2 regions of the uncultured Virgibacillus sp. genome follow, and region 2 is predicted to be linked to the other one. Evidence: predicted binding sites of a transcription regulator. Region 2 holds the regulator's gene; the other holds the start of a gene.
The links. The regulator LexA, encoded in region 2, represses DNA repair genes until DNA is damaged. The targets are predictions, from matches to a motif close to CGAACATATGTTCG.
Positions count from the first base shown of each region.

Region 1: a site for LexA is predicted at 7,361-7,374, ahead of Q1A47_RS09400 (DNA repair exonuclease). Genes of this name have one in related genera too.

Region 1 covers NZ_CANMAB010000033.1:19,458-28,328, forward strand. Annotated here, with positions in the region: gene Q1A47_RS09370 (hypothetical protein) at 1-81, shown strand, start outside; gene Q1A47_RS09375 (peptidylprolyl isomerase) at 185-1,081, shown strand; gene Q1A47_RS09380 (sporulation YhaL family protein) at 1,173-1,373, opposite strand; gene yhaM (3'-5' exoribonuclease YhaM) at 1,455-2,411, opposite strand; gene Q1A47_RS09390 (GbsR/MarR family transcriptional regulator) at 2,517-3,062, opposite strand; gene Q1A47_RS09395 (AAA family ATPase) at 3,140-6,082, opposite strand; gene Q1A47_RS09400 (DNA repair exonuclease) at 6,092-7,318, opposite strand; gene Q1A47_RS09405 (ABC transporter permease) at 7,800-8,871, opposite strand, start outside.
Region 2 covers NZ_CANMAB010000012.1:5,246-14,116, reverse strand. Annotated here, with positions in the region: gene tkt (transketolase) at 1-1,611, opposite strand, end outside; gene Q1A47_RS04510 (DUF896 domain-containing protein) at 1,718-1,954, opposite strand; gene Q1A47_RS04505 (recombinase family protein) at 2,072-2,710, opposite strand; gene lexA (transcriptional repressor LexA) at 2,993-3,616, shown strand; gene Q1A47_RS04495 (hypothetical protein) at 3,779-3,970, shown strand; gene Q1A47_RS04490 (hypothetical protein) at 4,153-4,338, shown strand; gene Q1A47_RS04485 (hypothetical protein) at 4,434-4,727, shown strand; gene Q1A47_RS04480 (CBO0543 family protein) at 4,817-5,380, opposite strand; gene Q1A47_RS04475 (undecaprenyl-diphosphatase) at 5,623-6,222, shown strand; gene Q1A47_RS04470 (hypothetical protein) at 6,591-6,836, opposite strand; gene Q1A47_RS04465 (multidrug efflux SMR transporter) at 7,077-7,388, opposite strand; gene Q1A47_RS04460 (multidrug efflux SMR transporter) at 7,370-7,726, opposite strand; gene Q1A47_RS04455 (YxeA family protein) at 8,243-8,596, opposite strand.

The DNA.
Region 1 (8,871 bases), on a different contig from region 2:
AAAATGTTTCGAGTTATAAACATTATGGTAACCGTCTTACTTGTGTGTTCCTACGTACGAGTAATGAATGTAATGGTATAAGCACACCCTACTGTTTCATATAAGGCTGTATTTTTTATATCCTAATATGTTATATTTATTGTTAGGGGAGATTATTGTACAAGCAGATTAGGAGTGTTCATGTATGAAGAAAACAGCAATTGCTGTCACATTGACTGCAGGATTATTCACACTTGCAGCATGTAGCTCAGGTGACGATGAAGCGGTCGTGAAAACTAACGCAGGAGATGTGACAAAGGAAGAATTTTACCAAGAATTAAAAGATCGTTATGGTGAAAAGATTCTTCAAGAAATGGTAACTATCGAAGTACTTGAAGATAAGTACGATGTATCCGATGACAAAGTAGATGAAGAAATCAAGAAAATGAAAGACCAGCTTGGTGATCAGTTTGACGCTGCCGTACAACAGCAATTTGGCAGTGAAGACGCATTACGTAGTGTCATCAAAATCAGTCTACTTCAAGAAGCTGCTGTCTCAGAAGATGTAGACATTAAAGAAGAAGAACTAAAAGATCTTTATGAACGAAAAAACACTGAAATTAAAGCACAGCATATCTTAGTAGAAGATGAAAAAACAGCAAAAGAAGTCAAAAAGAAAGTTGATGACGGTGGTGACTTTGCAAAGTTAGCTAAAGAATATTCTACTGATACTGGGAGCGCCGAACAGGGTGGTGACCTTGGTTACTTCTCATCAGGTCAAATGGTACCCGAATTTGAGGATGCTGCTTATAGCATGAAAAAGGGCGAAGTAAGTGATCCAGTTAAAACCCAACATGGTTACCATATCATTAAAGTAAATGATATTCGTGATAAAGAAGAAAGTATTGGGAAATATGAAGATGTAAAAGAAGATTTACGTCGTGAACTATTATCACAAAAAATGGATGCAACAAAAGCGCAAGAGAAAATTGATAATATTCTTAAAGATGCAGACATTGAAGTGAAGATTGATAAATATAAGGATATGTTCGAAAAGGAAGAAGCAAAGGAATCTAAAGAGGATACCGAAGCTAAAGGATAACTTTCAAACTTTAAAGGACTAGTCACAATTCGTGGACTAGTCCTTTTGCATACCATATGTCAAGATTTCTCTGTTAAACAGAAGCCCTTAATTAAGATGTTTCTTTTTCTTGCTCCTGCCTTTGCTTCCTTTCCCTTTCTGCCCGTAAACGATCCATATACACCTTTCCCTCTTTTTCAATAAATTGGTACTCCAATTTTTTCTCGGCATGCATTGCTCGAAATGCCATAAAACCGCTTAGAAAAATAAATATGATCATTACGAATACCCACCAAGGCACTCCTAGTATCATCATTTAGGCCTCCTTGTCCATCTTCTCTACAAAATATATATGAAAAGAACATGAAAAAAATGCCCGTAACTTCATTTCTGTTTATTCTTCAAATAACGGCTTATAGAATGAACGATTGTCCATAGCAAATAGCCGTTCCGTAAATTCCCCTGGATTCACTTTATCAAGTGCCCGATTAAGCATATTCATTTTAGCATCAAATAAATCAATAAGATGCAATATTTCAGCTTCACGAACTAATGGTGGCTTTGGACTCCCCCATTCTGGTTTTCCGTGATGACTTAATACGAGATGCTGTAAGATCACAACCTCCTCTCCCTCAATCTGCATTTCTTTTGCTATCATTCCAATTTCCTCTACCATCATGGGAATATGTCCAAGTAATTTACCTTCGAGCGTATATGTCGTTGTCACAACACCAGACAATTCTTTGACCTTACCAATATCATGGAGGATAATTCCCGCATACAGTAAATCCTTATTCAATTCTGGATATAATTTATGCATTTCTTTCGCAATTGCCAGCATACTCACAATGTGGTGGGCTAAGCCTGATGCATAGTCATGATGATTTTTAGCAGCTGCTGGATAGATGAGTAATGCTTCCTGATACTTCTTTATAAAAGCCCGAACTATTCGTTGTAACGTAGGGTTTTGCATTTCAAATATAGCTTCTGTTAACTTCTCTATTAATCTATCTTTTTCAATAGGTGCTTTTTCTATAAAGTCAGAAACATGTACACCGTCTGTAGGCTGTGCAGGACGTAATGACAAAATTTTCAACTGTGCTTTTCCGCGAAATTGATTCACTTCTCCTGAGACTTTCACTATTTGTTCAGCAATGAAGGTGGCTTCATCTTCTTTTGTACTATCCCAAAGCTTTGCTTCAATCTCTCCCGTTGCGTCGCTTAGTATAAGTGTCAAAAAAGGTTTTCCATTACTTGTTAATCCTTTTGTAGCTTCTCTTATAAGTAGAAATCCATCATAGGAATCGCCAATGGTGACTTGGCCAATTCCTTTTTTAAGGTCACTATTCATTTGATTCTCCCCCTTAGATATTCGTGCCTGTTCTAGATTATCTAAACAAAAAGAGACTGACATTAAATAGCCAAAGCCCATTTATCTGTCAATCTCCGTTGTCCATTAATGTTTTGGAATATAGTCGAAGATCTTTCCGGATTCAATTACCTGAATAAACTTCATTAACCATTCATAATAATTCTGTGCATATCGTAGACGTTCAATATCTTTACTTATTTTATTTTTTAGGTTTTCATCATCTGTCTCTTCATAAATCTTTTCCAATTCCGCAATAGCTTCATCGGCTTCCTCGATGTTTGTCTCTGTATGATGGCGCCAACGGTTACCAAATAATGAAGTAAATGATTTATACCAATCTTCTTCTGATTGATACAAATCCTTTCGTATGCCTTTCTTAAATGTTGATTCAACCATCTTCATATCAGATAATGATCGAACACCTGTAGACATACTTGTTTTACTCATTTCTAAGGCATCGCGCATATCGTCCAACGTCATCGGTTGATCTGCAAAATATAAAACACCGTATAATCTTCCAACAGAAGATGTGATACCATATAAATTCATATTTTTAGCAATGACTTGAATGAATTTTTCTATTGTCTCATCATATAATTCCCAATCTTTTGATACATTTTCCTCTGGCAATGGATGTCCCTCCACCTGCATATATATATAATCTGCAAATAGTTTATCATTATTTGTTAATTAATGCGAACAGAATTTCATAGATGTATATAACTTTTATTTTCTGAAGCTTCAACCATTTCTTTTTTACATGTAAAAACAAGGACTTGCTGCTGTTTAGCAATACGATTTAAAATGTTTATTATACGTTGCGTACGAATAGAATCAAAATGGACAAATGCATCATCTATCATAAACGGTAGTGCATGCCTTTCACTCATACTACTACTAATCGCTAATCGCAAGGAAACATATAACTGATCAATCGTTCCCTGTGATAACTCCTTTATCGTAAAGCGCGTGCCATCATTTCTCTCTACCTTAAACGGAACATCCTGTGATGGAGGATATACTTTTTGATATCGATTTCCGGTCAATTCTGCAAAAAATAATGACGTTTCCTCGATAATTTCGCTCAAATATTTATCGCGGTAAGACCGCTTCGTTCTGAGTAGTAATTCTTTGGCCGTTTTCATAACAGCCCATTTTTTTACTAACTGGTTTAGTTTTTCCTTATCTTGCTCTATAAGATGTATGGAATCTGAATATTCTTCAGACATTTCTATTGAGGTTATCATGGCATTACGATCTGCCAAAGTCTGTCTGCCTTTTTCTAGAGCTTCTTCTAAATTGCTTATGCGTTCTTTTGTTTGCTCTAACTCCATTCGTAAGGAATCTGCATCCATGTCCTCTTGCGTATAATGCTGCCAAGTAGTAGCCTTAAACAAGGCAGAGAGTTGACTTTCCAGCTTTGCTCTGCTATTAGTTAAGGTACGTTTTTCGTCTACTATTTTGGCCTTCTTATAGAAATCCTCCTCTGAATTAACCTCGGCAATTGTAAATAACTTTGCCATTTCTTGTTCATAGGTTTTCATTTTTTCATTCAGATTATATTGATTTTCCATTGTCTCCTGAAGTAGTTGCTGATTAAAGTCTAGTTGCTTTATCGTTTCATCGTTTTCCTCAACGATATGCATAATCCAATCATACTGCTGTTTAATGGGTTTACCTTTCCCATCCCGATTTACTTTTGATAAAAACATTGATATTCTATCTGACATTTTTTCTAATGCTTCTTGATTTTCCGTAATTCTGTCTCTATATTCCTGCAATTGCTTCGACATTCTAATACTATTTTTTAGTTCATGGAAAAATTCCGGCCAGTAAGTCGGATTAATCTCCTGTAAAAAGGGATATTGTTCGTGTTGTTCCTTCATTTGATTTTCGATCCGTTGATATCTTTCCATATGCTGGAACTGTTTTTCTTCCCATTGTAATAAGGATATTTCGGTTGTTTTTAGCTGCTCTTGTAATGACCGAATCTCATTCTTTAACTGCTGTTGCTGTTCAAGCTTACTTTCTAATTCTAAACATTCCTTCTCCGTGACGTTATTACTTGGCTGCGGTTTTTCTGAATGTAGCATATGATCAATTTCAGCTATTGATTTTTTTTGCCAAAACCATTGACCTACACCTGTCATCAACACAAACATAGCAATTACCAAGAATAAATTTCGTTCTATTGTTATTGCGACCAGTAAACAAATCAAAGCTGCTGAAATTGCTGCTAACACAATGTATTTTGCTTTTCTTTCTTTCATTAATTTCTTATACTGCCAGTCTTTACTTCGTTGGTTTTGAACATGGTTTATTTGCTGTAGCATTTCCGAATGCTTAACAGATATCAACTGATGTTGCCATTCATCGATTGTTCTCTCTGGATAAAGATTTTCTCTTCCAGTATCTATTTGATTCCATAAGATCGTTCGCTGTTTGTTAAGTTGGTTACGTTCTATATCTAATTGCTCTTTTTCAAGATCAAGCTTATCCAAGTCGTTTTTTATATGCTTCCAATGCTTTTCTGTGTGAAAGGATAGATGAGTGTTTTGTAAGTCTTCTTCATTTAAAGAAATGTTTAGATTTTCTAACGTTTTTTCAATATGTAGCTGTTGCTTTTGTAATGCAACCTGCAGTCTGTTATTTTCTTGTTGGTACGCTTCATAAGAAGCTTTATCCGCTAATAAATCCTTTGCTTCCTGTATAATAACTTCGTTTACTTTTCTCTCCTCTAATGAATGAATCGTTTCGGATAACCGACGTATATTTTCATGTGAAACTGCATTTTCACTTTTAAGTGGTAGTAACAACTCTTTTTGCTTTTCCAATCTCTCTCTGCCACTCTCCGGAAAAGCTAACACTTCAGGTAAGTGTTGTAACCGTTCCATAACTGCTTGATATTCCTGAATAATTGGCCAAGCATGATGCTTCTTTTCCAACTTAATTCGCTTTGCCGTTTCTTGTTCTAAATCAATTCGAAGCGCCTGTAGTTCCTTTTCTATTTGCTGAGCTTCTAATTTCTTATTTCGATAGGAACCTTCCGATTTTTTCCATTTATCTAAACGTTCTTGCATTTGCTGTAAATTACTTAATTGCTGGTTAATCGCTGGTTTTTTGCCGTATGGTTTATATAACTCACCTATTTTAGAATCCAATTGCTTCTCAACGGTATACAAATTCGTAGAGCCCGTCATACCAATGCCTAAAATAACATCCCCCAGATCATCTTCTTTCATCGTTGTTATAGTAGCTAAATCATTTGCAGAAAATGAAAAGATTGATTGGTAGATAGCATAATTCATTCCTTTTAAACGTTCTTTTAACCATTGCTCCTCTTCTTCATTGCCATCAGCAGTGTAACAAACAGCAGCACCATTTCGTACTTCATGAAATCGCTCAATAGTAAATCGTACTCCCTTATCAACAACGGTAAGTCTTCCCCCCATTTTCCCACTCGTTTTTGGTCGATAAAACTCTCGTTGCTTAGGTGGTAAACCAAAAAGCATAAAAAGAATGAAAGTATGTAAGGTTGATTTGCCTGATTCGTTTTCTCCATAAATATACGTTACCTGTTGGTTTGAAAAATCGATCGTATCGTCTACCCATTTACCAAAGCCAAATATGGTAGCTTGTTCAAATTTCACGCTCTTCCCTCATTCCTTTAATAGCTCATAAATAAGTAATTCTTTAACAGCTGTTTTCAATGCCATCTCTTCTTCTATTGTTAATCGTTCCACAAATTTACGAGCACGTTTCTGTTGATATATTTCGGCAATAAACGGTTGAATGGATTGATTGTCAATTTCATAGAGTAATTCACTAATGAAATGATCTCCCTTGTATAATTCTCGATCAAAGCTAGCTACCTTTTTACTCACGCTATATCGAAAAATATAACTCCAAACCGATGATTGTATCGTTGCCTCATTTATTAACTCCATCATTTCTTCCATCCTACCATCCTGTTGCCATTTAGTTATTCGTTGATCCGTACTTATTAAAGTTAAATCAATTAATTGTGGTGTTGAATAGGTAAGATTATTTACATGCTCCATTAATACCGATTCCACTTCATGTACGGAATTACATGGGGATACATTAACAACAAGTGGATTAATTTGAATGGCTTGCAGTGGAATGAAAGCCAGATCAGTCGTTCCTTCATTTAATACAACATGATAACAACCTTTCATCCCTGTTTCTTTTCGATTTCTGCCTTGGATATTTCCAGGATAGACTATTGCAGGAGTTTCTTTTAAAATTTGTCGTTTATGGATATGACCAAGCGCCCAATAATCGAAGTGCCTTTCAGATAGTTCTTGTACTTGAAATGGCGCATACCTGTCATGTTCTGTATTACTTTGAACACTTCCATGTAGCATTGCGATATGAAATGGAACTGAAGTATCGGTTATTTGAAATTCATTTACTTTATTTGCTACTACAGCACGATTCTCATAACTAAAACCGTAAATCAAAGCTAATACCTCTCCATTTCGTTGGTACGGAAAAGGTTGAACCTCTTCCTTTGAAAATATATATACATTATCGGGATAGGCTACAGGATGTTTATTCCCATTTATGTAATCATGATTTCCATAAGACATGTAAACATAAATTTCATGATTCTGTAATTTTTCAAATGCTTTCTTTAATCGTATTTGAGCTTTTAAACTTTGTTTTTCATTATCAAACAAATCTCCAACGATTAACACGAAATCAACACGTTGATTAATAGCGGCTTGTACTAAGTTATCTAATGCTACAAATGTACTCTCCCTCACCTCTTTAAATATAGGGTCAGGTGTATTTGCTAATCCTTTAAACGGACTATCCAAATGCAAGTCAGCAGCATGAATAAACGATAATTGCTTTGACATATAAATTCCTCCATCTTTCTTCATTTTAGCAAACAACCGAATAGAATGCACGTTCGATTAATTACATACAAAAAGATAGCTGTCCGTATAATCAAGCAATTTCTGCTGCTTACAAAGCTTTTCAAGATGGCAAACGATTTGTTAGCTTACCGTCTTAATGAATAACGAGCGTATGAACCCCCGGCATAGCCAGGGGTTTTCTAACATGAACAAAAGCGTAACCGCCCTGTTAGCAACGTAGCAACTGAAGCGAGTCAACGGAGATTAAGGAGCACGGTGTGCTTGCGAGCCGATGATGACTTATCGTCAGGGCGATTCGTGAAGTTACCTCGTTTCTGGGCGCCGGAGCTGGACGCGGCTCAACAGGCCCATATTTATCCACATGGGCTAATTTTATAATTTCCTGGACTATAAAAAAACTTGTAGAAAACGTAAAGGTTTTCTACAAGTAAAGGTCTATCAATAGGCAAACGATTAACATTTATTCTTTTTTTGATAGCGCGATTGCCTTTTTAAAATCTTTTAAAGAGCTGGATCGACCGTACATCAGCACTCCGCCTTTATAAACTTTTGCACCTAGTAATGCTAATAATACTATCGTGGCTACAAGTATACCGATAGATAAAGCTACCTCCCAAACAGGTATATCAAGCATTCCAACTCTTAAAAACATAATTATAGGTGAGAAAAATGGTATGAACGATGTAATTTGTACTAAACTCGACTCTGGCATACTTAATCCATAGATTGCGATAAAGAAAGCAATCATGATTAAAAAAGTCATCGGCATAATTAACTGCTGTGCATCTTCAATCCTACTCACCAATGAACCAAGCATAGCTGCAAGGGTTCCATAGAGTAAATACCCTAAGATAAAAAATACAATGGCATACACGTAAATAGATATAGACATGTCACCAATTCCAAAATACGTGAAGACTCCCTCCGTAAGCTCATCTTGCTTTGAACGAATTTGTGTATAACCGACTACGAGCAGTAAACCAATTTGAGTCAATCCCAACAATGCGATTCCAATAATTTTAGCAAACATATGAGTGACTGGTGACGCACTTGAGATTAAAATTTCCATCACCCTTGACGATTTCTCTGTCGCTACGTCAGTAGCTATCATGTTTCCATACATGATGACTGCCATATATAATACGAACATCATCACATAAACAATTCCCCGTGCTTGATTTAACTCTTCATCTGTCTTTGCCGTTTTATCTAGTGCAACTGTTTGAAAGGATACCGGGGCATTAATCTCCGCTAATGTAGCTGCATCAATCTCTGCTTGTTCCGTCGCATAGGATACCTTCAATTGCTGGAGTTGTTGCTCTATAAACAGCTGATTTCCTGTTTCCGATACATTATTTGCATAATAGGTCGCTTCGGGTAATTGCTTTTTATTGATCGATAAATTTATAAATGCCTTATATTCCTCATTCTGTACTGCCTGCTTTGCTTCTTCTACCGTTCCATTATAGGAAGTTAGTTCAACTTTTTCATTCGATTGTTCTACAAGCTCATTCAACGGTTCAAAAAGTTCA
Region 2 (8,871 bases):
CACACCCTCGTAAGCATGCTCTTTTGTACCAGATAATGTCGGTAGATTTTGTCTCGTAAGAACAAGTGCTGTAGGTGTATCTGTCGATTCCAGAGCCAAGCGCCAAGCAGCTTGTGTTTCATTTCCATCAGCTGGACGAATAAGTGATAATCCAGGCATTGCGCGTAATGAAGCTAATTGTTCGATCGGTTCATGAGTTGGCCCATCTTCACCAACAGCAATCGAATCATGCGTGAAAACATACGTTACCGGTGTATTCATAATAGAAGATAGACGAACTGCCGGACGCAAGTAATCACTAAATACAAAAAATGTTCCAGCATACACATTTAATCCACCATGTAATGCCATACCATTCAATGCTGCTCCCATTGCATGTTCTCTTACGCCAAACCATATATTTCTCCCGGCATAATTGGTGCGTGAAAAATCATCTTCATCATTTATTGTAGTTTTATTCGAGCCAGCTAGATCCGCACTTCCACCAAAGAAGTTCGGTACAGCTTTTGCAATTGCATTCAGTACTTTACCTGAGGAAGCTCTTGTAGCTAGTGTATCCTTATCAGGCTCAAATACTGGAAGGTCTTTTTCCCAATCGACAGGTAATTCACCATTTAAAGCGAGTTCAAATTCGCTTGCTAATTTAGGATATCTTTCTTTATATACTTCTAGTAGTTGATTCCAATTATCTTCTACTTCAGCACCATGCTTAACAATTTTTTCGTTAAAATCTGCGTATACTTCCTGTGGTACATGAAAATCATCATGTCCCCAATTATAGAATTCTTTTGTTAATTTTACTTCATCTGTGCCGAGAGGAGCCCCATGGGAAGCAGCAGATGCTGATTTGTTGGGTGACCCATATCCAATTACTGTTTTTATCTCAATTAGTGTAGGTTGCTCACTATTCGTTTGCGCAGCTTTAATAGCATTTCGAATTGCGTTTACATCATTGCCATCCTCAACAGTTAACACTTGCCATCCATAAGCCTTGAAGCGTTGTTCTGTGTTGTCAGAGAATGAACGATTTAGATCACCATCAAGTGATATATCATTCGAATCGTATAAAGCAATTAGTTTACCTAAGCCTAAATGACCAGCAAGTGAAGCGGCTTCGTGTGAAATTCCTTCCATTAAGTCTCCATCACTTACAATGGCATACGTATAATGGTCGACAATATTTATATCTTCCGTATTAAATTTTGCAGCAAGATGAGCTTCTGCCATTGCCATTCCAACAGACATAGCGATACCTTGTCCGAGCGGTCCTGTGGTGGCTTCTACACCATCTGTATGATGAACTTCTGGATGTCCAGGTGTCTTAGAACCCCATTGACGGAATGATTTCAAGTCCTCAATGGTTACATTGTATCCTGATAAATGTAGTAAACTATAAAGCAGCATTGACCCATGCCCTGCCGATAGTACAAAGCGATCACGATTAAACCATGTTGAATGTTTAGGATTATGATTCATAAAGTCAGTCCATAATGTATATGCCATCGGTGCAGCTCCCATTGGTAATCCTGGATGTCCAGAATTTGCATGTTCAATGGCATCAATGGATAACGTACGAATGGTATTAATTGATTGTTGTTCCATATTCGACATAAGATTACTCCTTCCACTATTCCAAGCTTTTGTATACTCTTTTTATTCTATAACGAAACATAGTTTGCCACAAGCAAAACAATGTGTGTGTCAAGTACCATGACACTTACTCTTTATCTTTTTCTTGATTTTGCATGTCCTTTACCTTTTGTGGTGTTACATCATTGCCATTTGGGTCAACAACTGTCATCGATTTAAATTGATTTTTAAATGAGCTTCGAACGTTTTGCAAGTACTCTTGACGTAACTTTTCTTGCTCCTTCTTTTCAACTGCAGATAGACCTTCTTCTTTTGCTTTTTTTGCTAATACATTTATACGTTCTATTTTATCTTTAGATAGCATCTAATAACCTCCAGTTTCATATAGAAAGTTTTGAAATTGTAGTTGTACGAAAATAGAAAAGGCAAGAACATAATTAGTGTTCTTGCCTTTTTATCTTACCTCTACCATATCATATATTCAAGTATTTTGAAATTCCTGATACCTTCTATGGACCGTAGCCTTCGAAACGGAATAACCTAATCCATTTAATGTAGTGGCAATCTCTTCGAATGTCAGATTGTTTTCCCGCAGACGTACCACTTCTTCAATAGGAAAAGTCTTTCGCTCACGACCAGGTGCCTTATCTTGATTGGATAAATTGTTACTAGGATTATAGCCGTTTTTAATAGCTCTTTGAATACCTCTTTTTATTTTAGCATTATGTATTTTTCGCTGATATTCTTCCACAATGCCAACAATTTGAAGAACCATGGAATCTGCTTCAGATAGTTCTAACTTACCATCATGGTAAGAAGTATAGATGGGTATGTTTAATTTATGTAGTTGATGGAACAGCGCTATTTTTGTATTACCTCTACCTAGACGAGTTTCGTCCTGAATGAGTAAACAGTCTGCCTCTCCATCAGAAAACAGATCAAGCAACTGAAAAATGCCATCTCTATCAATCTTATAGCCACTCTCTTGTTCTTGGATGCAACAACTAACCGTTAAATGATTGTTTGTTGCTAATTCCATTAATTCATGCTTTTGTCTTGCAAGTGACGTTTCCTGTGTTTCCTTATCTGTACTAACTCTGCAATAAATAATTGCCCTCAACATACTATCTCCCTATGAAAATAATTAACTAGTGATAATAGAATAATATAAGAATCCGAGCGTTAGTGCAAAAGCAATGAGGTAGAATGCGTCTGTTTTTGTTATTTTTTGGAACATTGAAACAGGCCTCCTTATCAGTATAGGAACTTTTGTTCGCTTGTTGTTTTAAGTATTACACGAACATACGATCTTGTCAAGGTGTTTTTCGAACGAACGTTTGCATTTCCAACAACCCGATGGTAAACTAGTTATAATTAATCCTATGTGCGAGGTGATCAATACATGACTAAACTATCGAAAAGGCAGCAAATGATACTTGACTACATTAAAGATGAAGTAACAAAAAAAGGATACCCACCTTCTGTACGTGAAATTGCCGAAGCCGTTGGACTAGCATCTAGTTCAACTGTTCATGGTCATCTTTCCAGGCTAGAAAGTAAGGGTTTTATTCGCAGAGATCCTACTAAGCCTAGAGCTATAGAGGTATTAGATCTTTCTCAAGATAATAATATACCTAGAAATGAAGCGCGCTATGCACCAGTCATTGGAAAAGTTACTGCCGGTCTTCCAATAACAGCAGTAGAGAATATTGAGGAATTTATTCCATTGCCATCCAATAGTGCGAGTCCAGATGATAACTTATTTGTACTTGTCATTGAAGGTGAAAGTATGATAGAAGCCGGTATTTTGGATGGAGACATGGTAATAGTAAAGCAACAGAACACTGCTATCAACAGTGATATCGTTGTAGCGATGACAGATGAAAATGAGGCAACGGTTAAACGTTTCTTTAAAGAAAAGGATCATATTCGTTTACAGCCTGAAAATTCAACAATGGAACCACTTATTTACGATAACGTAACGATTCTAGGTAAGGTTATCGGTCTATATAGAAACATCCATTAAAAACTGCCAATTGGCAGTTTTTTTATAGTCTAGGAAATAAAATTTGTCTATGTGGATAAAGATGGGCGTGAGCCATGTCTAGCTCCTGCACCCAGAAACGAGGTGATTTCACGAATCGCCCTAAGACCGGAGAAGACCAGGGGCTAAAAAATTGCCAATCATGTGAAGTCAAATGTGACACCTGGGGATATTATTTTACTGGATGACTCTGGTGGAAATCGTAGTCAAACAGTTGAATCATTAGAGGACATATTGGCTTATTTTCAAAGATTGAATTACCAAATGGTAACGGTCTTTGAATTACTCCTCTATGGTAGTACTAATCAGTTTAATCCATTGCTCTTTTATCCATAAAATCAAGACTATTATACATAGCCTTCTGAGTAGAAGGCATATTTTTTCCTTCATAAACATGATTGTTACCGCATTTAATTGGCTATCAGACAAAATAAAACGTTTATCATAAGACACAAGCCATCTCAAATATATGAACATTGAATATATTAGCATTATATCAATGAAAAGAAGGAAATAATATGTGGAAAAATAGTAGATGTGGTGGAAGAAATGATGATGTAGCAGGTGTGACAGACGCAAACGGCGATGACTTCGGTGGTGACGTTATTATAAATGATAATGACAACGATCTAAAATCGAGGAATCGAAATGTACCTTTGCAAAAATCTCTAATAGTGGGAATCCTATGTAGATGTCAGCTCTGATGCTGATTCAAGGAGAAAGAAGAAGAAAAAGAAAAAATATAGTGGGATATATTCTTATGTATCCCACTTATCCTTTAAAAGGTGAGTGATTTTTAATGGAGAGACCTAATCTATTTTCGTTAAAACCATATGACGACGGTTTTCCAGATCAACACATTACAAATAAATCCGTTGTTAAACATAGCGGTAATTCAGATGTCGATGTAAATGTGCATGTCGACACCAAACCGATCGCCTACGCTATGCTATGTACACTATTAGCTTCTAAGCAAATATCCAATGAAGAATTTGAAGAGGCGGTTAGTAGACTAGATAAATTAACAAATCGAGAGAAACGAAAAATGAAAAATGTAGATGACTTTATCAGGCCAAAGTTAAATAAGCGATGAAATTAAGAAGACTTTCTTCTTGATTTCATCGCTAAATCTTTGACTAACTCTACAATACATATTTCATAAACTCAATTTGAATCCTTATATTATTTATCGGTTATTTTTTTATAGCTATCCATATTATAAAAAAGATACGCTATCATAATTAAAAATAAGTAGATAAAAAAGTCATAGAATGTTGACCAACCCTTTGGATTATAAAAATCAATTGCATTAAATAAATTCATTCCTCCAAATGCGGCGATTGCAGCAAAAATACTACCTTTTAATAACGGATTCCAGTTTGGCTTAATTTGTAGAACAAACATGACTGCAACGGGAGCCATTGCCAAGTGATATGGAAGAAATAATAAAGGTGATATTGGAGAGAATTTCATAGGATAAGACCATAAACCATATGATAAAGCAATAAGGTCAATTAACAATGAAAGAATGATGGTGATAAATCCCCCGATTAAAAGCCGCCCTGTACTTTTCTTATTCCTAAACAAGAACCAAATGAGCCAAGGTATGATAAATAATCCAATACCTAGCCACCATTGCCATGAAAACAAAAATGCGTTAAATACAGCATCTACCATTAAGCGATTCACTTCAACTAATTGATTATAAGCATTTTCTGTTTGTTGTAATCCTTCGTTAACTGTCACTATTATCCCTCCGTTATAAACATAGCTTGTGTAATTTATTACCATTTATGTATAGTCAAATGAACTTGATTAATTAAAAAATGCTCATAGTAATATATAAAGTAAATAAGCTCTCTTCAAATCCCCTTTTCAATTCGTCGACTCTATTCTTGCAAGATTGTAAGAATGATGTAAGGAAAATAAATACCATATTGTAAATAAAATAACTATACTTTCCTCAGAACCCTAAGGAGGAAAGTTTTATGAATCTTAATCAAATGAATATTGACTTGTTTCGAATGGTGAATAATCTAGGTAAGGAGTTTTCCATACTAAATCCAATTATGACGTTCATTGCTGAATATATGATATTTTTTTTAGTTCTAGGCATCGTCATTTTCTGGTTTAGAAGACAAAAAAACAATCAGCTTATGATTATTTGCGGATCCATTACGTTTGTGTTAGCAGAAATAGTCGGAAAATTTGTAGGGAAATTCCATTCTAATCATCAACCTTTTGCTGAACTTGCTAATGTCCATAAGCTTGTAGAACATACGGTAGATAATTCTTTTCCAAGTGATCATACGATATTCTTCTTTTCTTTTTGTATGACTTTCTGGCTTTTCAAAAAGCAAGCGAAGGTGTTTTGGATGATGTTAGCCTTGATTTTAGGACTATCACGAATTTGGGTAGGTGTACATTATCCAGCAGATGTCTTTGTAGGAGCCATAATTAGTATTCTAGTTGCAATACTTGTGTATCAAATAGTACCGAAGCTTACTATTATAAGGAAATTGTTAGTTATTTACGAAAAAGGAGAGCGATTAATACTGCCAGCAAAAATGAAATCTAAAGAGCATTAACATATAAAAGGATAATAAAAATAAGCGATACTCCTCTTTCTTAACGTTTTTAATTTATACATAGAAATATAAGAAACAGAAGCTTACTCTCTTTATTGTGTCAGAGTTACAAGCTTCTGTTTTTCATTACTGTTTATTCTTCATATAACTGGCAGCAAGACCCCCACTTCAAGCAATAAAGTGAAAAACATTGGTAAGCGATGGATCCACTTCCAGTAAATGCAAAATTTTTTAAGTTATATCCTTGTGGTACTAACAATCAGTAGTGAAAAGAAAGTCCCCCCCACTGATTGAAGTTTCACCTTCTAAGAAGTTTGGTACATATTATCAGAATAACTAAATAAATCTATTGCTAGTTAACCGAGAAATTATGGAGTTTGCAAATCCCCTAAGATAAGGGTATTCATTAATAACACAGGCTGGTATAGAAAAAGTTTGAGCTTTATCCCTATTACCAGATGATAGAATCTAGTAATTTTTACATCTATAGACTTAAAAAGCCGATTTTCCTTACTACATTGATTACGTAATTTCTCCCCCTTGCCATTAACCTCATCAAGAATATAACTGGCTTGTTTGTACAAAACCAGCACAAAAGTTCTTTCTTCTATCATCCTGCTGATTCTTAAGAATTACTATTAGGAATATATACTATTGACATTTAAAAACTAAAGATATATAGTATAAATATATGCGATATGTGATCTACGTCTTAATTGACAGAAAATTACGTTAAACAAGAAAATTTCTTAGCACTTTAATAATCTACTATATGTCAACATAGCTTTCTAACTGACTATATTGACATATGTGAGATGTATGTAACGTAATTATTTTGGTTTTACCTTATTCATTCAAAAGGCTTCTAATATAACAACGCCTGCAATAATGAATAATAGACCTCTTAATTTACGAAAAGAAAATTCTTCTTTGTATACGATTATATTAAATAAATTATTAAAGACAATAGACAGTCCTGACCATATCGCAAAGGCTATACCCATATTCATGTATTTTATAGCAATGGATAATAGCGTTATAGCTGCCATAAACGAAACTAATGCTGACAATATGTACCTTATTTTTGTCATGCCATCTGTTTTTTTGACAAATATATGGCCAACAACAGCACAAATGGTTGATATCATTAAGAGAGATATTCCCATTTCTGCACCACTCCTTTTTGTTTAGGGTTTTTACTAAGGTTAACTACACCTATTAGGATCAAAATAATACCTATTAATTTAAGTGTGGAAATTTTTTCATCAAATGCAAAAAAACCTATTAAAAGGATTATAATCGTCCCAAGTCCAGCAAACAATGCCCCAACTACTCCTACTTCTTTTCCTCTAGTATTCCACATATATAATAAAATAGAGGATAAATAAAAAGTAATCGCAATGATCGTTGGGATAAGCTTGGTTAGTCCGTAGGAATAATTTAAAAAAATTACACCGATTACCTCAAAAATAACAGCTAGTCCTAAACCTATCCAAAATCTCAAATAATTACCCCCTTTATATAAAAATATATACATCTTCCAATATAACAATAGGTTTAATGAATATCAATAAACGAATAAAATGTCGGAATAGTAAGCATTACATGAAGATATTTACATCATGAATTCTATCATACGCAAAAAAACCGTAAATGAAAGATATTTACGGTTTTTACTATTCGCTACCAAATATCGTATTTTGATTTTCATTGCCTATCGTATCCAGCATTATCACAGGTAGTAACATTCCCACTTCAAGGAAAGCCAATATTAGTAAGTGAGGGATCGGCTGCCAGTAATTGTCCGATTGGTATAAGGGCCATTAGGTCATACCCTTGTGGTACTAACAATCAGTGGGGAATAAACAGAATCCCCACTGATGATAGTTTCATTTTATTTTTTACATATAGATCAATTTGTGTAACTTGTCTTTAGATCATTTTAGTGAGCAATCAAATTTACTTGTCAAGCTTACTTAGCTCCCATCAACATACCTGTGTATATTTAATAGAATGGAACTCACAGTTTTTCTTTCGCATCTTCTGGTATAGTATCATATGGAACTTCCTCCCATTCCTTTACATAACTACGTTTAGTTGTTAAGCGAATATAAGCTCCCTCCCGTAGTTTTTTACTAGCCGAAAATGTTACAGTTCGTACATCACCAGATTTTTCATACCCCGATAATGTATATTCATATCTTGGTCCTTCCATCTCTTTAGCAGTACCGTCAATTTTTACGTAAACACTCGTCTTAGGAATAAGAGGATTAAGCATATCTGCTACTTCATTTTTTACTAACGCAGTAAAGGCAAACAGAGCTATAACTATAATGGCTAGCAAAATGAATAGTATCCTCAACATATTCTTCATCTACATCACCCCACTTTTAATATCATATTTATTCATAGCTTAAAAGATCAGATAGCTACTAGCCATAGAATTACCTTTCATCTTGATGACATTATTGTAAGAATGAATGATCTACTGTCAATATTCACTCGAAATAGAACGCTTATGCTTTCCTCCTGTTCAATATACGTAAGCTCTTGTCCGTTATAGTTGGTATTTTATCCCGCATATAACTGGCAGTAACACCCCAACTGATTGAAGTTTCAATTTATCAGTATTTTGCTTTTCATTTTAGC